Regions from separate parts of the Streptomyces flavalbus genome, predicted to be linked through region 2. Evidence: riboswitches for the same ligand, from Rfam matches in the RefSeq annotation. Region 2 holds a riboswitch; each other region holds the start of a gene.

Evidence for each region. Region 2 has a riboswitch for cyclic di-AMP ahead of ACFQZ6_RS21950 (C40 family peptidase). Riboswitches for the same ligand answer to the same signal wherever they lie in the genome.
Region 1: another riboswitch for cyclic di-AMP. It lies ahead of ACFQZ6_RS14730 (transglycosylase family protein); the one in region 2 lies ahead of ACFQZ6_RS21950 (C40 family peptidase).
Region 3: another riboswitch for cyclic di-AMP. It lies ahead of ACFQZ6_RS30670 (M23 family metallopeptidase); the one in region 2 lies ahead of ACFQZ6_RS21950 (C40 family peptidase).

What each region holds. Positions count from the first base shown of each region.
Region 1 covers NZ_JBHTEB010000001.1:3,310,417-3,320,722, reverse strand. Annotated here, with positions in the region: gene ACFQZ6_RS14760 (protein kinase domain-containing protein) at 1-1,350, shown strand, start outside; gene ACFQZ6_RS14755 (DUF3500 domain-containing protein) at 1,367-2,662, opposite strand; gene ACFQZ6_RS14750 (SurA N-terminal domain-containing protein) at 3,081-3,731, shown strand; gene ACFQZ6_RS14745 (nucleoside triphosphate pyrophosphohydrolase) at 3,892-4,875, shown strand; gene ACFQZ6_RS14740 (cytochrome P450 family protein) at 4,936-6,270, shown strand; gene ACFQZ6_RS14735 (transglycosylase family protein) at 6,435-7,451, shown strand; cyclic di-AMP (ydaO/yuaA leader) riboswitch at 7,634-7,816, shown strand; gene ACFQZ6_RS14730 (transglycosylase family protein) at 7,820-8,509, shown strand; gene eno (phosphopyruvate hydratase) at 8,834-10,114, shown strand; gene ACFQZ6_RS14720 (FtsB family cell division protein) at 10,225-10,306, shown strand, end outside.
Region 2 covers NZ_JBHTEB010000001.1:4,838,021-4,848,326, forward strand. Annotated here, with positions in the region: gene ACFQZ6_RS21940 (C40 family peptidase) at 1-1,052, opposite strand, end outside; gene ACFQZ6_RS21945 (hypothetical protein) at 1,467-1,820, shown strand; gene ACFQZ6_RS21950 (C40 family peptidase) at 1,873-3,069, opposite strand; cyclic di-AMP (ydaO/yuaA leader) riboswitch at 3,077-3,248, opposite strand; gene pcrA (DNA helicase PcrA) at 3,503-5,953, shown strand; gene ACFQZ6_RS21960 (M23 family metallopeptidase) at 6,086-7,642, opposite strand; gene ACFQZ6_RS21965 (esterase/lipase family protein) at 7,855-8,766, opposite strand; gene ACFQZ6_RS21970 (cobalamin B12-binding domain-containing protein) at 9,221-9,637, shown strand; gene ACFQZ6_RS21975 (DUF5691 domain-containing protein) at 9,789-10,306, opposite strand, start outside.
Region 3 covers NZ_JBHTEB010000001.1:6,867,551-6,877,856, forward strand. Annotated here, with positions in the region: gene ACFQZ6_RS30660 (tyrosine-protein phosphatase) at 1-435, opposite strand, end outside; partial or broken gene ACFQZ6_RS30665 (alpha-galactosidase) at 606-2,713, shown strand; cyclic di-AMP (ydaO/yuaA leader) riboswitch at 3,030-3,183, shown strand; gene ACFQZ6_RS30670 (M23 family metallopeptidase) at 3,188-4,147, shown strand; gene ACFQZ6_RS30675 (SGNH/GDSL hydrolase family protein) at 4,342-5,127, shown strand; gene ACFQZ6_RS30680 (TetR family transcriptional regulator C-terminal domain-containing protein) at 5,141-5,746, opposite strand; gene ACFQZ6_RS30685 (Glu/Leu/Phe/Val dehydrogenase dimerization domain-containing protein) at 5,781-6,977, opposite strand; gene ACFQZ6_RS30690 (MBL fold metallo-hydrolase) at 7,110-8,336, shown strand; gene ACFQZ6_RS30695 (ATP-binding SpoIIE family protein phosphatase) at 8,343-9,935, opposite strand; gene ACFQZ6_RS30700 (Crp/Fnr family transcriptional regulator) at 10,256-10,306, shown strand, end outside.

The DNA.
Region 1 (10,306 bases), 1.5 Mb from region 2:
CGCGAGTGCCGGGTCACCGCGCAGGTCGACCACCCCGGCCTGGTGACGGTGCACGACGCGGGCAGCGAGGGCGAGGAGCTGTTCCTCGTCATGCAGTACGTCGACGGGGCCGACCTCGGCGACCACCTCGCCGAGCACCAGCCGTACCCGTGGCAGTGGGCGGTGGCGGTCGCCGCGCAGTTGTGCGCCGTCCTGAGCGCCGTACACGCGGTGCCGATCGTGCACCGGGACCTCAAGCCGCGCAACGTGATGGTGAAGCAGGACGGCACGGTCACCGTGCTGGACCTCGGCGTGGCCTCCGTCATGGACACCGACACCACCCGCCTCACGCACACCGGCTCCCCGATCGGCTCGCCCGCCTACATGGCGCCGGAGCAGGCGATGGGCGGCGCGGTGGGCCCGTACACGGACCTGTACGCGCTCGGGGTGCTGCTGCACGAACTGCTCAGCGGCGAGGTCCCGTTCGCGGGCTCCACGGCCCTCGGCGTGCTCCACCGGCACCTGTACGAGCCGCCGCTGCCGGTGCGCCGACTGCGCCCCGAGGTGCCGGAGGCGCTGGAGGCGCTGGTGCTGCGGCTGCTCGCCAAGGACCCGCAGCACCGGCACGGCAGCGCGCAGGAGGTGTACGAGGAACTGGCACCGATGCTGCCCGCGCGCGGGATGCCGACGGGGGCGCCGCTGGACCCCACCCGCCCGTTCCTGCGCCCGCACGCCCCCTGGCCGGACCGGGCGCGCACCCCGGCGCCGCAGCCCGCGCCGCCGGTGCCGTCGGCCGCCGAGAAGGCGGAGAAGCCGGACGTCGCGCGGGCGGTCGACGAGGTGAAGCGGCTGCTGGGGGAGGGCCGTATCACGCAGGCCGTGGACATCCTCGGCGCGATCCTGCCCGCCGCGGCCGAACAGCACGGCGAGCACTCCCCGGTGGTGCGCACCCTGCGCAAGCAGTACGCCGCCACGCTGATGGACGACGGCCAGTACCGGCGCGCGCTGCCCGAACTGCGCCGCCTCGCCGACGAACGCGCCGCCGAGGCCGGGCCGTCCGACCCGCAGTCCCTGCGGTTCCGCTACGAGGCCGCCCAGTGCCTGGAGCAGCTCGGGGAACCGGCGGCGGCGCTCGCCGGGTACCGGGAACTGCTGCCGTACTACGAGAACCAGTACGTCTCCGGTGACCCCGAGCTGGCCCACGACGTGCGCCGCCGCATCGGGCACCTGCTGCTGGCGCTCGGTGACCGGGCGGCGGCGCACGACACGCTGGTGCGGCTGCTGCACGACGTGGAGCGGACGCGGGGCCCCGGACACCCGCTGGCGGCGGAGGTCCGCAGGACGCTGCACTGGCTCGGGCAGGTGCGTTAGCCGCCCCCGCGCGGGGTCAGTGGTCGTTCTCCAGGTGGAGCTTGAGGAGGTCCACGCCGTAGTCGTTGCCGTTGGGGGTGCGGACGATGGTGTGGATGTGCTGCTGGGTGGGGTCGCCCTGGGGGCCGCCCGGCCCACCGGCACCCGGGCTCGCGGGAGCGGTGGGGGACGCGGTGGCGGCGGCGGTGGCCGTGCTGCCGTCCTCGCCCTCGTGGTAGGCGTGTGGGGACTGGGCGTCGTACTCGATGAGGATGACGGGGCTGTGGACGCGGTAGTAGAAGGCCGAGTCGTCCTCGTACGCGCCGACCCAGTGGAAGTACGTGTCGTCCAGGTGCTTCTCCAACTCGCGCATCCGCACGCGCGCGTGGCCCTCGTCCATCCGGCCGACGTAGACCTCGACGAGGTCGAGGAGCAGTTGCTGCTGACGGCGGTTGAGTGCGGAGCCCTTGAGGCCCTTGTACGGGATCACCGCGTTGTCCTGGCCCGCCCCGGCGGCCATGTCCTCGCCGCCCTTGGCGTCGGTGGAGAGGGCGGTGGCGAGCTGGGTGGAGCTGAGCGAGCGCAGCATCTTCAAGCCCGCGGCGGTCTCCTCCCGGAAGAGGTCGTAGGAGACGCCGCCGTAGGTGATCTTCGTGGGTTCGGAGCCGACGAAGTTCGGGGTCATCACGACCTGGTCGCCCAGGACGAAGTAGTTGACGATCAGGTGGTGGCCCTCGAACTGGAAGCCCCAGGGGTCCTTCGCGGACGGCGTGCCCATCACGGTGAACCAGTAGGCGTCCTTGTTGAGCGCCTTGGAGGTGTCGCCGCTGTACTCGCCGAGGAAGTGGTTGATCTGGCGGATGCCGTCCGCCTGCTTCAGGCCGCGCGCCGACAGGGCGGCCTTGAGCAGCTTCATGGCGAGCGCGTACTGCTTCTCGGTCAGGTCGCGCAGGGCGACGCCCTCGCGGTCGTTGGAGTCGACGTTGGTCCAGTCGAGCCACTGGTCGGCGTCGATGTCGAAGAGGGTGGCCGACTTCTGCTCGTCGGTGAGCGCGTCGACGAAGGACTGGGCGGCGCGGACCACCGGGGTGGTGGAGACGCCGGTGGAGTGGATGGCGTACAGGTCCTCGACGACGGTGCCGTCCGTGGTGACCCCGACGAAGTCGTCGTAGGCGACCGTCTGACCGAAGCCGCCGCCCGCGGGCGGTCCGGACGGGGCCGCGCTGGCGGTGGCGTCGGCGGTGCTGGCCTCCTCCGCCCCGGCTGACACGGCGGCGTAACCGCCCATGACCGCGACGGCGGAGACGCCGCCCGCGAGCAGGGCCTTGTTCATGAACCACCGGCGTGAGCGGTGGGCTCCGTGGGTGCGCGGCCTGTGTCCGTGGGTGGAGTCCGGACTGGCGCCTGGGCTGGTGTCTGGAGTGATGTCATTCACGGTGTCGAAGATTTCGTCAACAATTAGCAGGAGCATGGCAAGAAGCTGTGCGTGCGCTAGGAATCAGCGCGGGAGGGCTCGCGGGGGGCTCGGGCCGGGACTGAGGCCGGGGCCCCGGGCCGGGACTGGCGCCGGGGCCCGGGCCAAGGCTGGCGCCGGGTCCGGGGCCGGGGCTGGCGCCGCGGCCGGGCAAGGGCCGGTGCCGTAACTCCTGATGAATCGTTGGTCCAATGGGTTGGCCAGAGCTTCCCGGCTGCCTACCATCGATCATCGCAAGACTTTGTGCACCGCCGCACAATCTCCCCTGGAGGTCTCCTTGCACCGCCGCCGTCGCACCGCGCTCGTCCTCACCGCCGCGCTCGCCGCCGCGGCCCCCCTGCTCACCGCCTGCGGAAACGACGCGCATCCGGGCGCGGCGGCGGTCGTCGGCGGCCAGCGGATCACCGTCGCGCAACTGGAGGACCGGGTCGACGAGGTGCGCTCGGCGCAGCGCGCGGCGATCCGCGACGACGCGCAGTACGCGCAGGCCATCGCGGGCAGCGGCGGTCTGGCCCGGGACACGCTGCACGGCATGGTCCTGGACAAGGTGCTGCACCGCGCCGCGCGGGACGCGGGCATCACCGTCAGCCGCAAGGAGGTCCAGGACATGCGCTCGGGCCTGGAACAGCAGGTCGGCGGCGCGGAGGCGCTGGAGACGGCGTGGCTCCAGCAGTACGGTGTCGCCCCGGAGCGCCTCGACGAGAACCTGCGGCTCCAGTTGGAGGCCCAGAAGCTCGCCGCGAGCCTGGGCACGGACACCAGCCAGCCCGCGTTCTGGAAGACCCTCTCGGAGGCGTCCAGGCAACTGAACGTCGACCTCAACCCGCGCTACGGCTCCTGGGACGTGGAGAAGGTCAGCCGGGTGGACGCGAAGACGCCGTGGGTCCGCGAGGTGACGGCGGCGACGCAGCCGGAGCGGCCCGCGTAGGAGGGGCGGCGGTCGGGCGGGCGTCAGGGGAGGTCGGGAGGCCGAGCCGAAGCGGAGGTCGGGCGGCCGAGTCGAGGCAGATAGAGCGGATAATCCGATGATCGCCTGCGGCTGTGGATAACTGGAGGAGCCGGTCGGCGGGGTGGGTTACGTTCGGATCGTGAACGCAATCAGCCCCGCAGCCGTCACCGAGGCCGCCGACCCCGGCCGTGTCGTCCTGCTCACCACCAGCCACCGGGTCGCACCCGGCCTGCTGTCCTGGCCCGCCTGGCAGGCGCTGCACGCCGCCGACCAGGTGCTGTGCGCGGACGGGGCACACCCGCAGGTGCCCTATCTGCGCGAGGCCGGGATCACCGTCTTGGAGGCGGCGCCCACCGCCGAGGAACTCGTCGACGCCTGCGCCGGAGGCCGCACGGTGGTCGTCGTCGCCACCGGCGAGGGCGAGCCCGCCCTGACGGACGGCCTGGCCCGGCTCGCGGGCTCCGGCCGCGTCCGGATGCCCGACCTGGAACTGCTCCCCGCCTCCTACGACCTGCCCGGCGCCCGCCTCCTCGACCTGGTCCAGGTCATGGACCGCATCCGCGCCGAGTGCCCCTGGTCCTCCCAGCAGACCCACAAGGGCCTGGCCAAGTACGGCATCGAGGAGGCGTACGAGCTGGTCGAGGCCATCGAGGACGGCGACCGCGACGAACTCCGCGAGGAACTGGGCGACGTCCTGCTCCAGGTCGTCTTCCACGCCCGCATAGCCGAGGACGACGCGGAGGCGCCGTTCTCCATCGACGACGTGGCGGCCACCCTCGTCACCAAGCTCATCCACCGCCACCCGCACGTCTTCGGCGACGAGACGGCCACCACGCCGGAGGAGGTCAAGGAGCACTGGCTGCGCACCAAGGCGGTCGAGAAACAGCGCACCTCCATCACCGAGGGCATCCCCCTCCACCAGCCCGCCCTGGCCCTCGCCGCGAAACTCGCCTCCCGCGCCCGCACCGCGTCCCTGGACATCCCCCTCCCCGAGGGCGAGGGCATCGGCTACACCCTCCTCGCCCTGGCCGCCCAGGCCGAACGCGAGGGCATCGACCCAGAATCCACCCTCCGCGCGGCGGCCCGCGCCTACCGGGACGCGATCAGGGAAGCGGAGGGCTGAGGGCTGAGGGAGGGAGGGGAGGGGAGGGGGAAGCCCCCACGGGACGGCTACCGTCAGAGGGTGACCGACCAGAGTGCCCCGCACGACGCCCCCGCTCCCGCCCCCGCCACCCCCGCTCCCGCCCCCGACCTCTTCACCTGGGAGTTCGCCGCCAATCCCTATCCCGCCTACGCCTGGTTGCGGGAGAACGCGCCGGTGCGGTGGACGCGGTTGCCGAGTGGGGTGGGGGCGTGGTTGGTCACGCGGTACGGGGACGCCCGGCAGGCCTTGGCGGATCAGCGGCTCAGTAAGAATCCCGCGCATCACGACGAGCCCGCGCACGCCAAGGGGAAGACGGGCATTCCCGGCGAGCGCAAGGCCGAGTTGATGACGCATCTGCTGAACATCGATCCGCCGGATCACACGCGGCTGCGGCGGCTGGTCAGCAAGGCGTTCACACCGCGCCGGGTGGCGGAGTTCGCGCCGCGGGTGCAGGAGCTGACCGATGACCTCATCGGGCGGTTCGCCGGGCGGGGGAGCGCGGACCTCATCCATGAGTTCGCCTTCCCGCTGCCCATCTACGCCATCTGCGACCTGCTCGGCGTCCCCCGCGAGGACCAGGACGACTTCCGCGACTGGGCGGGCATGATGATCCGGCACCAGGGCGGGCCGCGGGGCGGCGTCGCGCGGTCGGTGAAGATGATGCGGGGCTACCTCTCCGAGCTGATCCACCGCAAGCGGGAGGCGCTGCCCGCCGAGCCCACCCCCGGCGAGGACCTGATCTCCGGGCTCATCCGCGCCTCCGACCACGGTGAGCACCTCACCGAGAACGAGGCGGCGGCGATGGCCTTCATCCTGCTGTTCGCCGGATTCGAGACGACCGTCAACCTCATCGGCAACGGCGCCCTCGCCCTGCTCACCCACCCCGAGCAGCGCGCCCGCCTCCAGCGTTCCCTGGCCGCCGGGGAGCGCGACCTGCTCGCCACCGGCGTCGAGGAACTCCTCCGCTTCGACGGCCCCGTGGAACTCGCCACCTGGCGGTTCGCCACCGGGCCCCTCACCCTCGGCGGGCAGGACATCGCCGCGGGCGACCCGGTCCTCGTCGTCCTCGCCGCCGCCGACCGGGACCCGGAGCGGTTCGCCGATCCGGACACGCTCGACCTGTCCCGGAGTGACAATCAGCACCTCGGCTACGGCCACGGTATTCACTACTGCCTCGGCGCCCCGCTCGCCCGCCTCGAAGGACAGTCCGCGCTCGGCACCCTCCTCACCCGGCTCCCGGACCTCCGACTCGCCGTGGAACCAGCGGAGTTGAGGTGGCGCGGCGGGCTCATCATGCGTGGACTGCGCACCCTGCCCGTGGAGTTCACGCCCCTTCAGCCGGAAGGGGCGGAGCGTTCTCCGGAGCAAAGTTGACACCTCGGCGCAAAGGTGACACGCGCTCAACTCTGTGATCTTCACGTGATCTGCGCGGCATTAACTTGTGACAAGTGATCGTCTGCCGATACGTTCACCCATCAACGCGACGCAGCAGCACCATGCGCCGCGCTGGTCACCGCTGTCTTGCGAAAGGTCCCGACATGCTCTCCGGGAACGGTCGTCACCGTCGCCCCCGCCAGGCTCCGGCCCTCCTCGTCGCCGCCGGAGTCACCGGTTCCGCCATCGCCATCCCGCTGCTCGGCGCATCCGGCGCCAGCGCCGCCGACGGCACCGTGTGGGACCAGGTGGCCGAGTGCGAGAGCGGCGGCTCCTGGAGCGCGGACAACGGCAACGGCTACTACGGCGGCCTCCAGATCTCGCAGGACGACTGGGAGTCGTACGGCGGTCTCGACTACGCGGCCAGTGCCGACCTCGCCAGCCGCTCGCAGCAGATAGCCGTCGCCGAGCGGATACTCGCCGACCAGGGCCCCGGTGCCTGGCCCGCCTGCGGGCTGCTCTCCGGACTGTCGAAGGACGCCGGTTCCGCCAACGTCGACACGGGGCTCGCGGCGGACTCCCCGGCGCCCTCCGCGTCGTCCGGCGACTCCACCGGGTCCTCCGACTCCGCTGACTCCAGGTCAGAGGACACGGACGGCAGCGGTAAGAGTACGGACAAGTCGCCCAAGTCCGACAAGTCCACCGACGCGGACGATTCCGACGCGACCTCCGACTCCGACCCGGACGCCGACACGCCCTCCGGATCGACCTCCGACGCGGACTCCGTCGCCCCCCACAACTCCCCCTCCGCCACCACGAGGAGCGACGACTCCGACAGTTCCCTCCAGGGTGGCGACTCCTCGGACGCCAGCACCGGCGGCGGCCGTCACCGCGGCGACAGCGCCGACGAGGACCCCGCCGAGGGCGCCCGCGCCGCATCCTCCGGCCGCCACGCGTCCCGTGACGCCTCCCGCGACGCCGCCACCGAGTCCTCCACCGCCGCCGACGGCTCCTACACCGTCCAGCCCGGGGACAATCTGACCTATATCGCCGACTCCCTTGACCTCAAGGGCGGATGGTGCGCGCTCTACGAGGCCAACGAGGACGCCGTAGGAGCCGACCCGGACCTCATCCTTCCCGGTCAGACCCTGGAAGTAGGGGTCGAAACGGGCGGAAAGTAGCGGGAGTTAAGGGCGCACTTCGCACGTAATGTCCGGTTCAGTGGAAGTGTGGGATGAGTCTCAGAAGCCCTGATCGTCTTTGAAATTCCGCGGATCGCGTGTCTACGGTCATGACCGCTCGCCAACACGAGCCCCGGCCGCCGCAACGCCGAATCCTGCCAGTGGCCGCCCGGGAACAGTCGTCGCGTCAAGCGCCGCAGGCAGGAGCGGGGGACCCAAGGTAGGCGCCGGAACCGGCGGTTGAGGAAACTCACCGCCGAACCGGCTAGGGGTGAAGCCGCGCCTCTCGTAAAGAGAGGTGTGGCCGGGCAACTCAACCGGCCCGAACCCGACAGCTCACCTCGCAGGCGTCGGTGAGGGGATCATCCATGCTGTTTTCCGGCAAGGGCAAGCACCGCCGTCCGTCCAAGACCGTCCGCGCCATCGCCGTCGTCGGCGTCACCGGGGCCGCGGCCGTCGCCGCCCCGCTGATGGCCGCTGGCAGCGCCTCCGCCGCCACCGCGTCCGAGTGGGACGCCGTCGCCCAGTGCGAGTCCGGCGGCAACTGGTCCATCAACACCGGCAACGGTTACTACGGCGGCCTCCAGTTCTCGGCCTCCACCTGGGCCGCGTACGGCGGCACGCAGTACGCCGCCACCGCCGACCAGGCCAGCAAGGCCCAGCAGATACAGATCGCCGAGAAGGTCCTCGCGGGCCAGGGCAAGGGCGCCTGGCCGGTCTGCGGCACGGGCCTGTCCAGCGCCGCGTACAACGGCGGCGGCGCCACGGACACCGGCTCCGGCGCCGGGGCCACCGACACCACCACCCGCGAGACCGAGCAGCCGAGCACCTCCCGCTCCGCCGAGCGCCCGGCCGCGAAGCAGACCGTCACCCCCCCGACCGGCAAGAAGGTCAAGAAGGGCGACGGCGAGTACAAGGTCGTCAAGGGCGACACGCTCAGCACGATCGCCGCGGAGCACGACGTCAAGGGCGGCTGGGCGAAGCTGTTCAAGCTGAACGACGACATCGTCCAGGACGCCGACCTGATCTACCCGGGCCAGCAACTGAACCTCAAGTAGGCCCGTAGCGGTCCAGTCACGTAGGCCCGTAGCGGTCCCGTGGCCGTACAGACCCCCCGCCCCGGCGCGTGTCCCCCCGTACGCGCCGGGGCGGGGTGTTTCACGCCCGCTTCCGGTAGCCGTCCGGTTCCCTTCCCGTAACCGTCCGGTCCGCTCTTTGTTCCGTTCGGAAACAATTTACTCTCGGTTCTGCTCTACCGGGGGTCGGAGGGCGAGCCGACGGCCCCCGGCCGGTTAGGCTCAGGACGCAGCACCCACCGCGGTACTGACGCAGCACCCACTGCGGTACTGCTGACCCACGTCACATCCATGAAGGAGATGCTCGTGCCGTCCATCGACGTCGTCGTAGCCCGGGAAATCCTGGACTCCCGAGGCAATCCCACGGTCGAGGTCGAGGTCGGCCTCGACGACGGCAGCACCGGTCGTGCCGCCGTCCCGTCCGGCGCCTCGACGGGCGCCTTCGAGGCCATCGAGCTGCGCGACGGTGACCCCAACCGCTACCAGGGCAAGGGCGTCGAGAAGGCCGTCCTCGCCGTGATCGAGCAGATCGGCCCGGAGCTGGTCGGCTACGACGCCACCGAGCAGCGCCTGATCGACCAGGCCATGTTCGACCTGGACGCCACCGACAACAAGGGCTCCCTCGGCGCCAACGCCATCCTCGGCGTCTCCCTCGCCGTCGCCCACGCCGCCTCCGAGGCCAGCGACCTCCCCCTCTTCCGCTACCTGGGCGGCCCCAACGCGCACCTGCTGCCGGTGCCGATGATGAACATCCTGAACGGCGGCTCGCACGCCGACTCCAACGTGGACATCCAGGAGTTCATGATCGCGCCGATCGGCGCGGAGTCGTTCTCCGAGGCGCTGCGCTGGGGCACCGAGGTCTACCACACCCTCAAGAAGGTGCTGAAGGGCAAGGGCCTGGCCACCGGCCTCGGCGACGAGGGCGGCTTCGCCCCGAACCTCGGCTCCAACCGCGCGGCCCTTGACCTCATCCTCGAAGCGATCAAGGAAGCCGGTTACACCCCCGGCGAGCAGATCGCCCTCGCGCTCGACGTGGCCGCGTCCGAGTTCTACAAGGACGGCTCCTACGTCTTCGAGGGCAAGGAGCGCTCCGCCGCCGAGATGACGGACTACTACGCCGAGCTGGTCGAGGCGTACCCGCTGGTCTCCATCGAGGACCCGCTGTTCGAAGACGACTGGGCGGGCTGGCAGACCATCACCGAGCGCCTCGGCGACAAGGTGCAGCTCGTCGGCGACGACCTGTTCGTCACCAACCCCGAGCGCCTCGCCCGCGGCATCGAGGAGGGCGCGGCCAACGCGCTGCTGGTCAAGGTCAACCAGATCGGTTCGCTGACCGAGACCCTGGACGCCGTGGAGCTGGCCCAGCGCAACGGCTTCAAGTGCATGATGTCGCACCGCTCCGGTGAGACCGAGGACGTCACCATCGCGGACCTCGCCGTCGCCACCAACTGCGGCCAGATCAAGACGGGCGCCCCGGCCCGCTCCGAGCGCGTCGCCAAGTACAACCAGCTCCTGCGCATCGAGGAGATCCTCGACGACGCGGCGGTGTACGCGGGCCGCAGCGCGTTCCCGCGCTTCAAGGGCTGAGCCTGGAAGCTGGCAAGGCGTAGCCAGTCGTACGTACGTCCCCGTACCCGGTCCCGTACCGTGTGCGGGGACGTACGCGCGTGTGCGGCGGGACGAGACGGAGGCGGGGCATGGCCGTGAAGGACCGGGACCGGTTCTCCACCACCACCAGACTCAAGCTGCTCGGTGAGCAGACGGCGGCCCGCGTCTACC
Region 2 (10,306 bases):
GCCCCCGCGAACGGCATCTCGCTGATCGGGGCCAGGCGTACCGGGGAGGAGGGGTTCGGGGCGTGGATCATCTGGCCGTCGCCGACGTAGAGGCCGACGTGGCTGATGCCGGAGTAGAAGAAGACCAGGTCGCCGGGGAGCAGCTCGGAGCGGGAGACGCGGCGTCCGGCGCCGATCTGGGCGTAGGTGGTGCGGGGCAGGGAGACCCCGGCGGCACGGTAGGCGGCCTGGGTGAGGCCGGAGCAGTCGAAGGCGTCGGGGCCGGTGGCGCCCCAGACGTAGGGGCTGCCGAGGGCCTGGTATGCGTAGGAGACGGCCGTCGCGGCGCGGGAGTTGGCGGCGGCGGTGGTGGTGGTGTTCGGGGAGGGGAGGCTGGCGCGGGGGCCGGTCGAGGCGCGGGAGGCGCGGTCGGGGGCGGTGCGGGAGGTGACGCGGGCGCGTTGGTCGGCCGACAGCCGGTCCAGGAGCCGCTCGGCGGCGTCCAGTTTGCCGGTGATGGTCCGCCGGTGGCGCTTCAGCTCCGTCTGGCGTGACCTCAGGGAGGCCAGTTCGACGCGGGCGGCGCCGCGCAGCCGCTCGATCTCCCGCAGGTGCCTGTGGACGCGGGTGACGGTGGCCGCCCGCTGGTGACCGGCGCGCTCGGTGAACGCGGCGCCGTCGAGGTAGTCGTCGGGGTCGGCGGAGAGGGCGAGCTGGAGCGCGGGGTCGAGCCCGCCGCCCCGGTACTGTGCCGCGGCGGCCGAACCGAGCGCCTCGCGCGCCGAGTTGAGCCGGTCCGTCCTGCGGGCCGCCTCGTCGCGCAGTTCCGCCAGCCGGTCCGCGGCGGCGTCGGCCTTCTCCCTGGCGCCGTTGTACCGGTCGGTGGCGGCCTCCGCCTCCTGGTACAGCTTGGCGACCTTGGCCCTGACCTGCGCCGGGGTGAGGTCCGGGGCGGCCTGCCCGGTGCCGTCGAAGGCGGTGGCGGTGGCCGCGCCCGCGAGGGCGAGGGTGGCGGCGGTCCGGACCGTGGTGCCGCCTGCCGGACGGTGTGGGGGCTTGCGGTGCGCTGCCACCTGGGCTGCACATCCTTTCCTACGGGCCGCGAGGAGCGGGGGGACGCGTCCGGCGGCGGCCCGCACAGGGGGAGTGGGCCGCCGCCGGACCTTCTCGGCGGGGGTGACCGCCCCGCCCCTGGCCTGGGCGGGTTGGGAGCCGGTCACCTGGGGGAGGACGCTAATCCCGGGTGTGTCCGCACGGTGACTCGTTGTCCGGAAGTGACTCCAGCGGACCGCGGGGCGACCGGAGATGACCGGGGTTCCCGAGGCGGGCCGTCGACTTCACGCGGTGCGCTGACCGATGTGGGGAACCGGGCGCCGACACGGCGGCACGGCTGCTATGGGCGCATATATGCGACGGGCGCCGGGGGAGGCCCGTAGGGGGTGGGCCGGTGTCGGGGGGCGGCCGGTGCGTTATTAGGCTCCGGCTCCATGGACGTACTCATCCACCTCTTCGTCGGTCTGCACGTCATCGGCATCGCCGCGCTGCTCGGCGGCTTCCTCACCCAGATGAAGGCGATGGGCCAGGGCACCGCCCGCTTCGTCCCCGCGATGCTGCACGGGGCCCTGACGATGCTGGTCACCGGCGTGGTCCTGGTCGGCCTGAACCAGGCCGACGACCGGACCCTCGACAACATCAAGATCGGCGTGAAGCTGGCCCTGCTGATCGTGATCCTCGGGCTCGTCTATGTGAAGCGGGACGACGAGAGGGTGGACAAGGGCGTGTTCGGCCTGGTGGGCCTGCTGACCACGGCGAACATCTTCATCGCGGTGCTGTGGACCTGACGGACCCGGCGGACCCGGCGGACCCGACGGACCAGGCGGACCCGGCGGAGACCTAGGCGGGCCGCACCACGCTGTGGATCGAGGACTCGCCGTCGTAGTAGATCGACTCCTCGCGGACGTAGGCGCCCGGCTTCGGGGCGTGGATCATCATGCCGTTGCCGATGTAGATGCCGACGTGGGTGACATCGTCGTAGAAGAAGACCAGGTCACCGGGCTGGGCGCTGGACAGGGAGACCGTGGTGCCCGCGTTGACCTGGTCGTAGGTGGTGCGCGGCAGGGAGATCCCGGCGGCGTTCCAGGCGGCCTGGGTCAGTCCGGAGCAGTCGTAGGAGTCGGGGCCGGTGGCGCCCCAGACGTACGGCTTGCCGATCTGGGCGCGGGCGAAGGCGAGCGCCTTCTCGGCCTTGGTGGCGTACGAGGAGTCGACGGAGGTGTCCGTCGAGGTGCCGGTGGAGGTGTCGGCGGAGCCCGTGGAGCCTGAGGTGCCGCTCTCCTGCTCCTGCTCCTGCGCCGCCGCGGCCTCCTCCTCCTGGCGCTGCTGCTCCTCGGCCTGCTGGCGGGCCAGCTCGGCCGCCTTGCGCGCGGCCTCCTCCTGCTTCTTCTTCTCGATCGCCGCGAGCCGCGCCTTCTCCTCGGCGGTCAGCTCCGACAGCAGGTCGCGCGCGTCGGCGAGCTTCTTCTGCACGGTGGACTTGGCCGTCCGGAGGTCGCTCTGCGACTCGGTGAGCGTCTGGAGGCTCTCGGTGGCCTCCTGGCGCTTCTTCATCGTCGCCGTCTGCTCGGCGAAGTAGTCGTCGACCGCCGACTTCTGGGTGCTGGTGAGCCGCCCCATGAGCTGGGTCTGGTCGAAGTAGTCCTGCGGTGAGTCCGCGAGCAGGAAGGTGGCGGTGTCCGGGGCGGCGGCGCCGGTGCGGTACTGGGCGGCGGCGTAGGAGCCGAGTTCCTCGCGCGCGTCGTTGAGCTTCTGGGTGCGCTGGGCGACGTCGTCGAGGAGGGTGTCGACCTGCTTGCGCTGCTTCGCGGTCTTCTCCTTGGCCGCGTTGTACTTCTCGGTCGCGGACTCGGCCTGGCGGTAGAGGTCGTCGACCTTCTTCTCGACCTCCTCCAGGCTCGGGCGGTCGTCCGAGGGGGCCGCGTTGGCCGTCTGGGAGAGCAGGGCCACGGAGGTGAGGGCGGCGGTGGCCAGGGCGGGGGTGCGGATACCGGCCACGCGGCTGCCCGCGGCACGTGACTTGCGGTGCGACGCCAAGGAGGCGACTCCTTCCATGTACCGCCTACCGAGTTAGCTGTCGGGTTCGGGCGGGTGGTTCGGAAGGGTTGCCCTACGGCCACTCCCTCAGGAGGAGTGAGCCGATTCACCCCGGGATCGGTGGGTCCCCGGCTCCGGCCACTGCCACGCGGGCACGCCGGACTCGGCGGAGGCCGCGCGGCCCGGCGACGTTCGCCGGAGGGGGTCGTACGGCCCGCTCGGCACCGTAGCCAACTCGTGTGGCGGCTGTGAAGGTTGGTGGGTGATATGCCCGATACATTTTCGTGACCTTATCCGGAACGTCGCTCACCGTGTCCGGGTGGCAGTGATCCGTGACAGTCATCCCGGGCGGCAGGGGTGCGGGGCGGTGCGGGCGCCGGGTCGGTGGGATCCGGCTCCGGTTGTCAGTGCGGCGCCCTAGACTCGGAGAGCGATGAGCAGCCTCTTTGACGACAGCTTCCTGGCGGACCTCCAGGCCCAGCGCGGCCCCGCGGACGAACCCCCGCCGCCGCCCGAGGACGATCACGTACCGGAGCCGATTCCGGACGATCTGTTCGGCGGGAAGTTCGACGCGCCCCCGGACCGGGACGCCTACTACCGCGACGGCGCCCCGCGCCCCGCGGTGGACACCGCCACCCTGCTGGCGGGGCTGAACGAGAACCAGCGCGCCGCCGTCGTGCACGCGGGCTCCCCGCTGCTCATCGTGGCCGGTGCCGGGTCCGGCAAGACCCGGGTGCTCACCCACCGCATCGCCCACCTGCTGGCCGAGCGGGGCGTCCACCCCGGGCAGATCCTCGCGATCACCTTCACCAACAAGGCCGCGGGCGAGATGAAGGAACGCGTCGAGCAGCTCGTCGGCCCGCGCGCGAACGCGATGTGGGTGATGACGTTCCACAGCGCGTGCGTGCGCATCCTGCGCCGCGAGAGCAAGCGGCTCGGCTTCACCTCGTCCTTCTCGATCTACGACGCCGCCGACTCCAAGCGCCTGATGGCCCTGGTCTGCCGCGACCTGGACCTCGACCCGAAGCGGTTCCCGCCCAAGTCCTTCAGCGCCAAGATCAGCAACCTGAAGAACGAGCTGATCGACGAGGAGGACTTCGCCGCCCAGGCCGCCGACGGCTTCGAGAAGACCCTCGCCCAGGCGTACGCGCTGTACCAGTCGCGGCTGCGCGAGGCGAACGCCCTCGACTTCGACGACCTGATCATGACGACGGTCAACCTGCTGCGCGCCTTCCCGGACGTCGCGGAGCACTACCGCCGCCGTTTCCGGCACGTCCTGGTCGACGAGTACCAGGACACCAACCACGCGCAGTACGCCCTCGTCCGCGAACTCGTCGGCCCGTCCGGCGAGGGAGAGGACCCGGCCGAGCTGTGCGTCGTCGGTGACGCCGACCAGTCGATCTACGCCTTCCGCGGCGCGACCATCCGCAACATCCTCCAGTTCGAGGAGGACTACCCCGACGCGACGACGATCCTCCTGGAGCAGAACTACCGCTCCACCCAGACGATCCTCACCGCCGCCAACGCCGTCATCGAGCGCAACGAGTCCCGCCGCCCGAAGAACCTGTGGACCAACGCGGGCGCGGGCGCGCGCATCACCGGCTACGTGGCCGACACCGAGCACGACGAGGCCCAGTTCGTCGCCGACGAGATAGACCGCCTCACCGACGCGGGCGAGGCCAAGGCCGGGGACGTCGCCGTCTTCTACCGGACGAACGCCCAGTCCCGTGTCTTCGAAGAGGTCTTCATCCGCGTCGGCCTGCCCTACAAGGTCGTCGGCGGGGTCCGCTTCTACGAGCGCAAGGAGGTCCGGGACGTCCTCGCCTACCTGCGGGTGCTCGCCAACCCGGAGGACTCCGTCCCGCTGCGCCGCATCCTCAACGTGCCCAAGCGCGGCATCGGTGACCGCGCCGAGGCCATGATCGACGCGCTCTCCCAGCGCGAGAAGATCAGCTTCCCGCAGGCACTGCGCCGCGTCGACGAGGCGTACGGCATGGCCGCGCGGTCCACCAACGCCGTCAAGCGGTTCAACACGCTGATGGAGGACCTCCGTACGATCGTCGAGTCCGGCGCGGGCCCCGCGACCATCCTGGAGGCGGTTCTCGAACGCACCGGCTACCTGGCCGAGCTGCAGGCGTCGACCGACCCGCAGGACGAGACCCGGATCGAGAACCTCCAGGAACTCGCCGCCGTGGCCATGGAGTTCGAGCAGGAGCGTGGCGAAGGGGAGTCCGGCACGCTGGCCGACTTCCTGGAGCAGGTCGCGCTGGTCGCCGACTCCGACCAGATCCCCGACGAGGAGGACGGCGACGGCGTCATCACCCTGATGACCCTGCACACCGCCAAGGGCCTGGAGTTCCCGGTGGTCTTCCTCACCGGCATGGAGGACGGCGTCTTCCCGCACATGCGCGCCCTCGGCCAGACCAAGGAGCTGGAGGAGGAGCGCCGCCTCGCCTACGTCGGCATCACCCGCGCCCGCGAGCGGCTCTACCTCACCCGGTCCGCGATGCGCAGCGCCTGGGGCCAGCCGCAGTACAACCCGCCCTCCCGCTTCCTGGAGGAGATCCCCGGCGAGCACGTCGACTGGAAGCGCACCGGCGGCTCCGCGGCGCCCGCGGGCCCCGTCTCGGGCGTGGCGGCGTCCCTGTCGTCGTCGCGCTCCCGGTCCTCGGCCTCGGGGGCGTCCGGGTTCGCCACCCGCAGGACCGACGAGAAGCCGGTGGTCGCGCTGGCGGTCGGGGACCGCGTCACCCACGACCAGTTCGGGCTCGGCACGGTGACGGCGGTGAAGGGCACGGGTGCCAACGCCGAGGCGACGATCGACTTCGGAGACGCCAAGCCGAAGCGGCTGCTGCTGCGGTACGCGCCGGTGGAGAAGCTGTAGGGAGCGCGCGGGCCCACGGGGGCGGGCCCTCGCCGTACGGTGGGCCCCCGCCATGTGGCGGGACCTCGTCGTGTGGCGGGACCTCGTCGTGCGCGGCGGGGCCCGGCTGGAAGAACCGTTACGGCTGACGCGTTACGACGGGTCCAGGCCATGGCTGCGCAGCCAGGCCAGCGGGTCGATGGACGAGCCGCCACCGGGCCGGACCTCGAAGTGCAGGTGCGGACCGGTGGAGTTGCCGGAGTTGCCGGAGAACGCGATCGCGTCGCCCGCCTTGACCGTCGTACCGGAGGGCACCTGGTAGCTGGAGAGGTGGCAGTACCACGTCTCCGTGCCGTCCATCGCGGTCACGATCATCATGTTGCCGTAGGCGGTGTTGTACTCGGTGCGCACGGTGCCGTCGGTCGCGGCCATCACCGTGGTGCCGTAGGAGACGGGGAAGTCGATGCCGGTGTGCACGGACATCCAGTTGATGCCCGCCTGGCCGTAGTAGGCGCTCAGGCCGTGCGCCGCGACCGGCAGGGCGAACTTCGGGCGCAGCCGCTCCTTACGGGCCGCCTCGGCCGCCGCCCGCTTCTGCTCGGCCTCCTGTTCCGCCTTGAGGTCGATGCGCTCCTGGGTACGGCTGACCCGGTCACCGAAGTCGTTCGCCTCGGCGGTGAGGGACTCGAGCTGGGTGGCGAGCTTGTCGTTGGCGGCGGCGGGTTTGGCCGCCGGTGCGTCCGCGGCGGTCGCGGGCGCCTCCTGCTCGTCCTCGCTGAACCCGCCGACCGAGGCGGCGGCGATCCCCGCGACGCCCATCACGCACGCCGACGGCACGGCGACGGTCAGCAGCGCGGAGCGCTTGGCGGGCTGGCGGCGGCGGGAACGGGACGCGCGGGCCGCGGCACGGGTGGCGGGGGCCGGCGCGCGTTCTTCCTGATCGTCGAGGAGCGGCTCGGCCACGGTCTCCACCAGCGGCTCTACGGCGGGCAGTTCGCCGGTGCGGCTCAACTCGGGTTCGTCGGAGGTGCTGTCCGGGTCGGCGGCGGGCGCCCCGGTATCAGGGAAGCCCTCGTGGTCGGCGGCCTGCCGCTGACCGTAGGGGTCGTGCTCGGTCTGCCGCGCGTAGTCGTGCGGGTAGCCGTGCTCGTCGTGGCCGGTGCCGTCGGTGTTCCACTGCGTGGCGTCGTACGCGCCGGTGTCGAAGGTCTGCGTGCCCCAGTCCCACTGCTGGGTCTGGTCGGGCGCCGGGACCGTGGACTGGTCGGGCTGGAGCCAGGCGCTCGCGTCCCACTGGCCGCTGGTGTCGTTGCCCGTGGCCTGGTGGGGGATACCGGCGAGCTGCTGGTGGTCGGCCGTCCAGGCGGTGGTGTCGTGGGCGCCGGTGTCGTAGGCGGCCTGGTGCTGGGCCGCGTACGGGTCGTAGTTCGGCGTCTGGTGGCCGCCGGTGGCCCACTGGGTGGTGTCGTACGCGCCGGTGGCCTGGCCGTGGTCCGGGAGCGCCCCGAAGAGGGGGTCGGCGGAGAAGGCGGCGGTGGTGTGGGCGGTGGCGCCGTAACCGCCGTCAAAACCAGTGGCGTTGGGGTCGCCGTACGTGGTGAAGTCACCGTACTGGGCTTCCTGACCGCCGTAGGGCGCGTAGTGCGCGGAGGCGGCGTCGGAAGCCGGAGCCGGGGACGTCATGGTCCCCGACGGGTGACGATCGTTCACCAACTTCTCTTTCGCCTCGACAACAGGGGCTGCCAGAGCAGTGCGGCGACTGTACCCGGCGGTACGCGGGCACGACAATCTTCGGCAGGTTTCACGCGCGCAGGAAACGGGCATTCGGCCGCCTTTTGGCGGTCGGCAGGCGCAGGCTTGGCCTTGTGTTCGAAGGTTGTTCGAGTTTTGGTCGCTGTCTCTGGCCGCCTCCGCGGCCGTTCTCACGCCAGGCGCAGACCGCCCGCGCCCGTGGCGCGGCTACCGGGCCGGGTGGGCGCCGAGCCTTCCGCGGACGTGTCGTCGAGGGCCTGCCGTATCCGGGCCGCCACCGCGGGGTGGACCGGCAGGGCGAGGTGTCCGATGCCGGTGACCTGCACGTTCTGCGTGGGCAGATCGGGGTGGTCGAGGCGGGCCGCCTCCACCGGGTTCATCAAGTGGTCCAGATCACTCCAGAAACAGATGAATTGCGTACGGCAGTCAGGGGCGGGCTGGGACAGCTCCTTGAGCAACGCCGAACCGGGGCGCATCTGGCGCACGATGGGGTGTGCGTTCGCCACGGGCGCGACCCGTGTGCCGGAGTGCGGGGTGCCGAGGGTGACGAGGGTGCGTACGCGCGTGTCGCCGCCGAGCCGTTGCACGTAGTAGCGCGCTATCAGTCCGCCCAGGCTGTGCCCCACGACGTCGACCCGGTCGCTGCCGGTGCGTCGGCAGATCTCCTCTATGTGCCGACCGAGCAGCGCGGCGGCGGTGCGCACGTCGCAGGTCAGCGGGGAGTAGTTGAGTGACTCCACCTGCTGCCCGTGCCGGGCGAGGGAGCGGCGCAGCAGGACGAAGACCGAGCGGTTGTCGATGAACCCGTGCAGCAGCACGACCGGGGGCCGCGCCCGCGTCGGCAGCGGTGCCGCGCCGTCCGGCGGGAGTCCGGTGTCCTCCGAGCGGCGTTCCTGGATGATGCCGGAGGGATAGAGGAGGAGATGGCCCGCGAGGATCGCGACTTCGAGCGCCGTCGCCTTCAGCAGCGCCAGGGGGAGTCCCGCCAGGCGGCCGACAGCGGGAAGTGCGGAAAGCGCGGGAAGTGCGGGAAGTGCGGGAAAGGGGAGCAAGCGGATGGGCAGCAGCCCGGTGACCTTCATGGCCGACCTCCTGTCGGCACGCCGGAGGGCGGCCCTGTCCCCCGTGTGCCCTGGTTGGGAAGCCGGGTCGAGGTGCGTGACGGTGCGTGGATGTGCGATGCCGCACCCCCGTGGCGCGCGGCCTGCGGTGCGGGGGTGCGGCAACCTCGTAGCGGCTCCCGTGGCGCGTGTTCCGCCGGTCGCCGCGGCCCGGTGGCCGCGGGGGTACGCGGCGTGTGGGCCGCGGAGACTCGGAACGGTGCGCGGCGAACGTGTCCCACCGTGTGATTTCCCCCTCGCTCCGCACCGCGAAACTGCCGGTTGCGGGATGCTGGCGATAACGTTCGTTCACTTCCCCGTCCGACGTGGTGCGGGGCTCCGCCGTGAATGAGTGGTATGCGCCACATGTACGACATGCGCGATGTGTGCGGTACTTGTCGGGTACGGAGGATGTAGTCGCTTCATGGAGGCAGTGATGGGTGTGGCAGCCGGTCCGATCCGCGTGGTGGTGGCCAAGCCGGGGCTCGACGGCCACGATCGCGGGGCCAAGGTCATCGCACGGGCGCTGCGGGACGCCGGTATGGAGGTCATCTACACCGGCCTCCACCAGACTCCCGAGCAGATCGTCGACACCGCGATCCAGGAGGACGCCGACGCGATCGGGCTGTCCATCCTCTCCGGTGCGCACAACACGCTCTTCGCCGCGGTGATCGACCTCCTCAAGGAGCGCGACGCCGAGGACATCCTGGTCTTCGGCGGCGGCATCATCCCCGAGGGGGACATCGCGCCGCTGAAGGAGAAGGGCGTCGCGGAGATCTTCACCCCGGGCGCGACGACGGCGTCGATCGTGGACTGGGTACGGGCCAACGTGCGGCAGCCCGCGGGGGCGTAGGGAGCGAAGGGGGCGGTGCGGTGGCCCCCCACGTTGGCGGGGGCGTCGGTTCGGTCCGTGTGGTGTCGTACGGCGGGCTGGATGCGTGGCCTCGTCCGGTGGTCCGGGCGTGCGGTGTCGTCCGGCGGCCCGGGTGCGCTGGCGGCGGTCGCTACGCCCCCAGCTCCGCCAGCATCGTCCCGCGCAGCCGCAAGGTCGTGACCAGGCGCTGGAACGCCTCCGCCCAGTAGCCGCCCGCCCCCGGTGACGCGTCCTCCGGTTCCTCCGGCACGGCCAGCAGGCCGTCCAGCCGGGTCGCCTCGGACGGGTCGAGGCAGCGCTCGGCCAGCCCCATCACCCCGCTGAAACTCCATGGGTAACTCCCCGCGTCGCGCGCGATGTTGAGGGCGTCCACCACCGCCCGGCCCAGCGGCGGCGACCACGGCACCCCGCACACGCCGAGCAGTTGGAACGCCTCCGACAGACCGTGTGCCGCGATGAACCCGGCCACCCAGTCCGCCCGTTCCTCCGCGCCGAGCGTGCCGAGCAGCTTGGCGCGCTCGGCCAGGGACACCGCCCCGGGCCCGCCCGCCTCCGGTGCCGCGGGTGTGCCGAGCAGCGCCCGCGACCACTCGGCGTTCCGCTGCCGCACGGCCGCCCGGCACCAGGCCGCGTGCAGTTCGGCCCGCC
Region 3 (10,306 bases), 2.0 Mb from region 2:
GGCGTGCAGCACCCGGGAGTGCTCGGCGGTGCGCTCCTTGATGATCATGCGGTAGGACGCGATCATGCGGTTCGCCGCCTTGCCGTCGGCGAGCACCGAGCGCAGTTGCTCCAGGTCGCCGTCGCGGACCATCTTCCAGAACTCGGCGCCGTCCGCCGGGTCCGACAGCGGCAGGTTCACGTTCCGCACGCCGGGCAGCTCGACGTCCGGGCCCTCCAGCTTCTGGTCGGCGGCGTTGCGGAAGTCGAAGACCGTGTGCAGGCCCAGGGAGGCGAGGAACGCGGCGTCCTCGTCGGTCGCGTGCGCCAGGTGGCCGCTGCGGAACAGCACGCCGTGCCGCACCCGGCGGCCGTCCACGGTCGGCAGTCCGCCCACGTCACGGAAGTTGCGCACGCCAGCCAGTTCGGGCTCGGTCGACGGGACCTGCTGCGTCACGGGGGCTCCCTCCCATCGGCCCCGGCGGCGCCGATCGCCGACGGGTACGCCCTTGACCATACGACATGGATTCCCTGGGCAATGAGTTGTCCACAGGGAGTCGCCGCGACCGTCCACAGGCGTTGCCCTCCCGGAGGGAAACGGTTGATGATGTTGGGCGTTGGGCGTTGCTGTCGGGATCTGTGGGGTGGGTGGGTCCAGTGCCGGTGGAGATCGCCGAGAACGGCCGTACGTGGCTGCTGTCCGGGCCCGCGAGCAGTTACGCCGTCCACCTCACCGACGCCGACGAGCTGCTGCACCTGCACTGGGGCCCGCGCATCGCCCTCGCCGACGCCGAGGCGCTCGCCGCGCGCCCGCTGCCGGACCACTGGCCCTTCGAGTCCCGGCTCGACGGCCGCGAGGAGTACCCCGTCGAGGGCGGCCCCCGCTTCACCCGCCCCGCCCTGTCCGTGCGCACCGGCGACGGGCGGCGCGGCACCGAGTGGTCCTACGAGGGCCACGAGGCCGACCCCGACGGCGTACGGCTGCGCTTCCGGGACGGCGGGCTGACCGTCACCCTGCACTACCGCGTCCGGCACGACGTGGTCGAGCGCTGGGTCACCGTCGACAACGCCGGGGACGCCGACGTGGAGCTGCTGCGCGCGGACTCCGCCGTCTTCACGCTCCCGGAGCGCGACGGCTGGCGGCTGAGCCAGTTGCACGGCCGCTGGGCCGCCGAGTCCCGGCTCACCGCAGCCCCGCTCACCTACGGCGAGAAGGTCATCGGCAGCCGCCGCGGCCACACCGGCCACCAGCACCTGCCCTGGGTCGCCCTGGACACCGACGCCACCGAGGAGCGCGGCGAGGTGTACGGCTGCGCCCTCGCCTGGTCGGGCTCCTGGCGGATCGGCGTCGCCCAGTTGCCCGACGCGCGCGTGCAGATCACCGGCGGCGCCGGACACGACGACTCCGGACTGCTGCGGCTGGCCGCGGGGGAGTCCTACACGAGCCCCGTCCTCGCCGGGCTGTGGAGCGACGGCGGCTTCGGCGGCGCCAGCCGGCCTGGCACCGCTACCAGCGGGCGTACGTCATCCCCGACGCCGACCAGGACCGGCCGGTGCTGTTCAACTCCTGGGAGGCGACCGGGTTCGGCATCTCCGAGGACCAGCAGCGGGCGCTGGCCCGGCGGGCGGCGGCGATCGGCGTCGAGCTGTTCGTCGTCGACGACGGCTGGTTCGGCTCCCGCACCGGCGACCACGCCGGGCTCGGTGACTGGACGCCCAACCCTGACCGCTTCCCGAAGGGGCTGGCGCCGCTCGCCGAGGACGTGCGGGCGCTGGGGATGCGGTTCGGCATCTGGGTCGAACCGGAGATGGTCAACCCGGACAGCGACCTGTACCGGGCGCACCCGGACTGGGTGCAGTACCAACCAGGACGTAAGCGGACAGAGTTTCGCAATCAACTCGTACTCAACGTCGCCCGCGAGGACGTCCAGGAGTACCTGTGGGAGCGCCTGGACGCCCTGCTGTCGAGCGCGCCCATCGACTACGTGAAGTGGGACTTCAACCGCTGCTTCACCGACGCCGGATGGCCCGGCGAGCCCTACCCGCAGCGGCTCTGGGTGGATCACGTACGGGCCGTGTACGCGCTGCTCGACCGGCTGCGGGCGGCCCACCCCGGCGTCGCCTTCGAGTCCTGCTCGGGCGGCGGCGGCCGGATCGACCTGGGGGTGCTGAGCCGTACGGACCAGGTGTGGACCTCCGACAACACCGACCCCCTCGACCGGCTCGCCATCCAGCACGGCTTCAGCCAGCTCCACCCCGCGCGCGTGATGGCCGCCTGGGTGACCGACAGCCCCAACGAGCAGCTCAACGGGCGGGTCAGCCCGCTGCGCTTCCGGTTCGTGAGCGCCATGGCCGGGGTGCTGGGGATCGGCGGCGACCTGACCCGCTGGAGCGAGGCGGAGCTGGCCGAGGCCCGCGACTGGGTGGAGCTGTACCGGGAGATCCGGCCGCTGGTGCAGCGCGGGGACCTCTACCGGCTGCGCCCGCCGCGGGGCGGGCTGAGCGCGGTGCAGTACGTGCGCGGTGCCGAGACGGTCGTCCTCGCCTGCCTCCAGGCGCAGCACCACGGCGAGCCGGTCCCCGCGCTCCGGCTGCGCGGACTGGACCCGGCAAGCTCCTATGAATGCCCTGAAACGGGCGAAATCCACCGAGGTGCCGTGCTGCTGCACCACGGGATACGGCTGGGGCTGCGCGGTGACCTTGATGCGGCAGTTCTCCGACTGCGTCGCATCTGAGTCATCTGTCCGGATTAATCGCTTCCATTCCAACTCGCTCCGGAATTCGGCACGCTGGAAATCCGGCACGTGAGCAGCGTCATAGCGGTGACCGTCCGTCGCCCGTCATGTTCACGTAATCAGGGGCTTTTTCAAGGGCTTTTAGGGAAAGCGTCACCGCTCGGAACAACTCAGGGTGACCGGTAATTCCCGTAAGGGATCAAGAAAAAGGCGTTCGGGTGGAACCTCTCGCTTGTCCGTTTGCGTCTTGCTCGCTTACGTTCCACACCGATCCCGGACGGAACGCCGAATCCTGCCGCCGTCCGGACTCCGCGCAAACTGACCCGTGCACCCGGCAGGAGCGGGGGACCCACAGGTAGACCGCCTGTTCCGGTTCCCGGAACAGGCTTGGGGTACAGCCGCACCTCGGTGCGGCCGGACATCTCCAGTCCGCACCCGACAGCTCACCTCGCAGGCGCAGGAGAGGAATTCGCCATGCCCGCCAAGGGTAAGCACCGCCGTCCCAAGTCCCTGCGTATCGCCCGCTCCATCGCCGTGGCCGGTACCGGTGGCGCCGCGCTCGCCCTGCCCCTGATGGGGGCCGCCAGCGCCAACGCCGCCACCCCGCAGTCCGTTTCGGAAAAGGCCGTCCACTCCGCCCCCGCGGCGCAGAAGTCGGCCGCCGAGAAGAAGTCCACCGCCGAGAAGTCGGGCGTGCGGACCTATTCCGTCCGTGCCGGCGACTACCTTTCGAAGATCGCTGACGAGCAGAACGTCGACGGCGGCTGGAAGAAGCTCTACGCGGACAACCGCGCGGCGGTCGGCGACGACCCCTCGCTGATCCACCCCGGGCTGAAGCTCAGCATCGGCCAGAAGGCCGCGGCGCAGGGCGAGACCAAGCAGGGTGAGGCCAAGAAGCAGTCCGCCCCGAAGGCCGCCAAGCCCGCCCAGCCCGCGAAGCCGAAGCAGTCGACGCAGTCCTCCAAGTCGTCCGCCGCCGAGTCCTCGCAGTCGTCCGCCAGCACCGCCACGACCACCGCCGCTTCGGGCTACAGCGCCCCCGTCGACGGCGCCGCCGTCGGCACCGGCTACAAGGTGGCGGGCAGCATGTGGTCCAGCGGCTACCACACCGGCGTCGACTTCGCCGCCGCCACCGGCACCACGCTGAAGTCCGTCGGCCCCGGCACCGTCGTCTCCGCGGGCTGGGCCGGTGCGTACGGCAACCAGGTCGTCATCAAGCTGAACGACGGCTACTACGCCCAGTACGCGCACCTGTCCTCGCTGTCCGTCTCCAGCGGCCAGACCGTGACCGGCGGCCAGCAGATCGGCCTGTCCGGCTCCACCGGCAACTCGACCGGCCCGCACCTGCACTTCGAGATCCGCACCACGCCCGACTACGGCTCCGACATCGACCCGGTGGCCTACCTCCGCTCGCACGGCGTCTCCATCGGCTGACGCCAGCCCCGCGACCGCGCCGACGGCCGGACCCCACGCACGGGTCCGGCCGTCGGCGTATTCCGCAATTGACCAAGGTTTTGGCAGTGGCTTATCTCACCGCCCGTCAACCCTTTCCTACGGTCGCGTAGGTCACAATCGACGGGGAAAGATGGGCCGATGTGGCAGACGATTCGAAGAATGACAGCAGATCAGTGATCGGGTCGCACGTGGCGGTGGGGGACAGCTTCACCGAAGGCGTCGGCGACCCCGGCCCCGACGGGGCGTTCGTCGGCTGGGCCGACCGGTTCGCGGTGCTGCTCGCGGACCGGCGTCCCGAGGGCGACTTCCGGTACACCAACCTCGCCGTGCGCGGGAAGCTCCTCGACCAGATCGTGGCCGACCAGGTACCGCGCGCCGTCGAACTCGCCCCGGACCTCGTGTCCTTCTGCGCGGGCGGCAACGACATCCTGCGGCCCGGCACCGACCCCGACGAGGTCGCCGAACGGTTCGAGGAGGCGGTCGCCCGGCTGACCGCCGTAGCGGGCACGGTGATGGTGACCACCGGGTTCGACACCCGGGGCGTGCCCGTCCTCAAGCACCTGCGCGGCAAGATCGCCACCTACAACGGACATGTGCGCGCCATCGCGGACCGGTACGGCTGCCCCGTCCTCGACCTGTGGTCCCTGAGGTCCGTCCAGGACCGCCGGGCCTGGGACCACGACCGGCTGCACCTGTCCCCCGAGGGGCACACGCGCGTGGCGCTGCGCGCCGGGCAGGTCCTCGGCCTGCCGGTCCCGGCCGACCCGGACCAGCCCTGGCCGCCGCTGCCGCCGCGCGGCACCCTGGAGATCCGCCGCGACGACGTGCACTGGGCGCGCGAGTACCTGGTGCCGTGGATCGGCCGCCGACTGCGCGGCGAGTCCTCCGGCGACCACGTCACCGCCAAGGGCACGCTCTCCCCGGACGACATCAGGACCCGGATCGCGTCCGTGGCCTGAACCGGGGCGCGCCTCAGCCCTCCCCGGCCGCCAGCCCCAGCTCCCGCGCGAGCGCCTCGTCCACCCACTCCTGGGCCCGCGCGCGGGAGACGGCGCCCGGGTACGCCGTCAACTGCACCGCGAGGCCGTCGAGTAGCGCGGTCAGCCGCAGCGCGGTGGCGGCCGGGTCCGGGCACCGGAACTCGCCCGCGGCCACGCCCTCGGCGATCACCTCGGCGAGGGCGGACTTCCACCGCCGGTCCAGCTCCCGGGTGACCTCCTGGAGGGCGGGTTCGCGGGGCGCCGCCGCCCAGCCCTCGATCCACAGCCGCCAGCCCTTGGCGGTGCCGGTGGGGGCGTACCAGCGCACCGCCGAGCGCAGTCGGCGCAGCGCCGTCGTACGGCGGCCGAGCAGCCCGCGCAGGTGTGCGAGGTCGCCCTCGGCGGCGTGCGCGAAGGCGGCGGCGACGAGCTTCTCCTTGGACGCGAAGTGGTAGAGCACCAGCGCGTTGCTCACCCCGAGCGCCGAGGCCACGTCGGAGATCCGTACCGCCGCGACCCCGCGCGCCTCGATCTGCTCCACCGCCGCCGTCAGCAGCTCGGCCCGCCGCTCCGCCACACTCAACCGCACCCTCGCCACGCGGATCACCCTAGAGCCTGTCGTCGAACTCCCGTCAGCGGTACCAACCGAACCGCTCCGCGATCACCGGCAGCCGGTCGGCGGCCAGGGCGTGCGCGGCGGCACGGGGCGTCGTGCCGTCCGCGTCGGCGCGCGCGAGGACGGTGGTGACCAGGGCGCGCATGGCGCGGCGGGTGTGCGCGAACGCCTCAGCCGCGTCGGCACCGACGTCCCCGAACAGGGTCCACCACCACCAGGCGTTGGTACCGGAGTTGACCACCACGTCCGGCAGCACCGTCACCCCGCGCGCGGTCAGCAGCCGCTCCGCCTCCGGCAGGACGGGCATGTTGGCGGCCTCCACGACCCAGCGGGCGGTGATCCGGGCCTGGTTGGCGGTGTCGATCACGTACGACGCCGCCGCGGGCACCAGCACCTCCGCCCCCGCCGTCAGCCAGGCGTCCCCCGGCAGCTCCCGGTCAGCGGCGCGCAGCGCAGCCCGGTCCACCGTGCCGTACCCGTCCCGCGCGGCGAGCAGCGCCTCCACGTCCAGGCCCGCCGGGTTGGCGATGGTGCCCTTGACGTCGGCGACGGCCACCACGCGCAGCCCCGCGCGGGCGAGGAAGCGGGCGGTCGCGCCGCCCATCGTGCCCAGGCCCTGCACGGCGACCGGGGTCCCCGCGTACGGCACCCCGGCCCGGTCCAGCGCCACCAGCGCCGATTCGGCCACCCCGCAGCCGCCCACCAGCTCGTCCAGGCCGATGCCGTCCACCTCCAGGGCGAAGGCGTCGGCGAGCCGACGCCGGGCGGCGGCCTCGTCGTCCAGCAGCGGGTACACGGCCTGCACCGAGGAGACCAGCCCCGCCTCGGCGGCGGCCCGGTCCACGAGATCCTGGCTGAGGCCGAGGTCCTCACCCGTCGTCCAGCAGCTCTCGACGTACGGCCGCATCGCCCGCAGGTACCGCACCAGCACCCCGTACGCCGCCGGGTCGCGCGGGTCGCAGTCGATGCCGCCCTTCGCGCCGCCCAGCGGGACGTAGCGGTTCCCGGGGTCGTAGTGCAGCGCCTCCTTCACGGTCATGCCGCGGGCCAGGCCGGTCACCTCCTCCAGCGTGCAGCCCGCCCGCATCCGCAGTCCGCCGCTGGCCACGCCCCGCACCAGCCGGTCGACGACCAGGAAGCCCCGGCGGCCGGTGACGTGGTCGGTCCAGGTGAGGGAGAGCAGGGGAGCGGCCGGGGCGGCGGCGGTCGGCATACGGACTCCAGGGGGACGACGGAACGCTACTGAATCGCCGGTCAGTATTCGAACGGGTTCCCGGGGATGTCAACGCGCCACCGCGCCAGCCGACCATAATGGGAGGACTCACCGACTCCACCTGGAGGTACCGTGGCCGGTTCCCGTTCCCTGCGCTCCGGGCTCCGCTCGCTGCGGCCCGTGGCCTTCGGCGCGGACCCCAGCGGTGAGCGCATGGCGCGCATCCGCAGATCCCCGCACTTCAAGGACGGCGTCTTCCAGAACCCGGGTCCGCCCGCCCGGACCCGGCCCTCGGGCTCGGCGGTGGAGTTCGCCAAGATCTTCTTCGACAAGGACGAGCGCTCCCGCCGCTCCCCGAGGGGCGGCGTCCCGGTGCACGCCACCACGCTCGCCGACATCGCCCGGCCGCCCGCCAGCGGACTGCGGCTGACCTGGATGGGCCACTCCAGCGTCCTCGCGGAGATCGACGGACAGCGGGTCCTCTTCGACCCGGTGTGGGGCCAGCGCTGCTCGCCGTTCCCCTTCGTCGGGCCCAAGCGGCTGCACCCGGCGCCGCTGCCGCTGGCCGCGCTCGGCCCGGTCGACGTCGTCGTCATCTCGCACGACCACTACGACCACCTCGACCTGCCCACGATCAGGGCGCTCGCCGGTACCGACACCGTCTTCGCGGTGCCGCTCGGCGTCGGCGCCCACCTGGAGCACTGGGGCGTCTCCGCGGACCGGCTGCGCGAGCTGGACTGGCACGAGGAGACCCGGGTCGGCTCCCTCACCCTGACCGCCACCCCGGCCCGCCACTTCTGCGGCCGGGGCCTGCGCAACACCCAGCACACCCTGTGGGCGTCCTGGGTCGTCACGGGCGAGCGGCACCGGATCTACCACAGCGGCGACACCGGCTACTTCGACGGCTTCACCGACATAGGCGCGGCCCACGGGCCGTTCGACGCCACGATGATCCAGATCGGCGCGTACAGCGACTACTGGCCCCGCGACCGGGCGGCGGAGGACGGACCCGAGCCCGGCTCGTGGCCCGACATCCACATGAACCCCTCCCAGGGCGTGCAAAGCCACCTCGACCTGCAACAGGGCCAGCCGGGCGGCGTCCTGCTGCCCATCCACTGGGGCACCTTCAACCTCTCCCTGCACCCCTGGGCCGAGCCGGGCGAGTGGACGCTCGCCGCGGCCGAGGCGGTCGGCCAGGCCGTCGCCGTACCCGTCCCGGGCCAGCCCTTCGAACCCGGCGGCGACCTCCCCGTACGCCCCTGGTGGCGGGACGTGTCGCAGCGGCTCACCCGGAAGTGGCCGGTCCCGGAGATCGCGCTGCGCACCACCCGCGGCCTCGACCTGGTCGGCGAGGACTGACCGCGCTCACAGCCTCAGGGTGAACCACGTCGTCTTCCCCTCGTCGGTCGGCCGGACGCCCCAACTGTCGGCGAGGCTGCGCACCAGCAGCAGGCCCCGCCCCGACTCCGCGTCCTTCTCCGCGAGCCGGGGCTGCGGCAGGTGCGAACTGAGGTCGGCCACCTCCACGGTGAGTTCGGTCAGGGACCGGCACGCCCGCAGCCCGATGGGGCCCTCGGCGTGCTGCACGGCGTTGGTGAGGATCTCCGAGAGCAGCAGCAGGGCGTCGTCCGCCTTCGCCGTGCAGTCCCACGCGCTCAGCGTCTTGTGGAGGAAGGCCCGCCCCTCGGGCACCGAGGACGGCACCGCGGGCAGGTCCGTGACCGCCGAGTCGACCGGCGCCGCCGGGAGCTGGGCGAGCAGCAGGGTCACGTCGTCGTTGTGGCTCTCGGCGTTGGGCACCATCACGGCCAGCACGTGGTCCGCGACCGCTTCGAGCCGGACCGTGGGGCTGTCGGTGAAGAACTCGTCGAGCACGCCGGTGAGTTCACCGATCCGGCCCTCGATGTCGCTGCCGGGCGTCTCGATCAGACCGTCGGTGTAGAGCACCAGCGTCGCCCCCGGCGGGACCTCCGCGCGGGTCTGCTCGTAGATGATGTTCCCGACGCCCAGCGGCGCGTTCACCGGCGCGGTGAGCTGGTACACCCGGCCGCCCGGACCGGCCACCAGGGTCGGCAGATGACCGGCCGAACAGACCGTCACCGTGTTGGTGTCCGGGGCGATGACCAGGTAGCAGCAGGTCACGAGCTGGTCGGGCACGTCCAGGTCGGCGACGCACGTGTCCAACGCCTGCATCAACTGCCGTGGCTGCATCCCGGTCTTGGCCAGGGCGTGCGCGGCCGACCTGAGCTGGCCCATCACCGCGGCGGCCTCCAGGCCGCGGCCCATCACGTCGCCCATCAGGACACCGACCCGGCCCGCGCCCAGCGGTATCAGGTCGAACCAGTCGCCGCCCACGCCCGCGCCCTGGGTGGCGGGTTGGTAGCGGCTGGCCGTCGCGAGGCCGGGGATGGCGGGCGGGGTGCCCATCAGACTCCGTTGCAGGGTCAGCGCGATGTGCCGCTGCTGCTCGTACAGTTCGGTCAGCTCGGCCTCGGCGCGCTTGCGGTCGCTGACGTCGCGGACGGCGGCCGACACCAGCAGCCCGTCCGCCGTCTCCAGCGGGCTGAGGCTGATCTCCACCGGGAACTCGGTGCCGTCCTTGCGCACCCCGTGCAGTTCCAGTCCGGCGCCCATCGGCCGCACCTGCCGGTTGGCGGTGTAGTCGTCGCGGTGCCGGGTGTGGTGGTCGCGGAACCGCCGCGGCACCAGCACCTCGACCGGGCGGCCGAGCAACTCCTCGCGGCGGAAGCCGAACAGGGCCTCCGTCTGCGCGTTGACGAGCCGGATCGTCCCGGTGTCGTCGACGATGACCATCGCGTCCGGTGCCGCCTCAAGCAGCCCACGGAACCGTTCCTCGGCGACCGACGTGCCGCCGCCGAGCCCTGTCCCACCGCAGCGGCAGCGCGCCCGGACCGCGGTGGTCTCCGGACTGTTCGGCCTTTGGTCCAAAGCGCTCACGTCCGATTCCCCCCTTCCTTACCGTTCGCGGTCATCACAGCGCACCCGGGACGCAACCGTGCGTGCATGTCGGCTTCTGTTCTCGCACTGCCCGAACCACGTCACATTCGGTCCTTCCCTGACCATCCGGCCGCGCCGGGGTGGACACGGGCGTCCGGGGCGTGGGGCGTTCCGCGGTCGTCGACAGTGCCCGACCGGGACCCCCGGTCGGGGCCACTCGGCCCAAGCCGGGCGTCCGCCGCGCGGCCGAGTCTGGAATCAGGGGCCCGGCTGTCGTGCCCCTCCGGCGAAACCGTCGGCCCGTGTGAGGAGGCGCCGCCATGACGACCACCACGATCACACCCCGACTCACCAGGACGCTGCCCACCGAG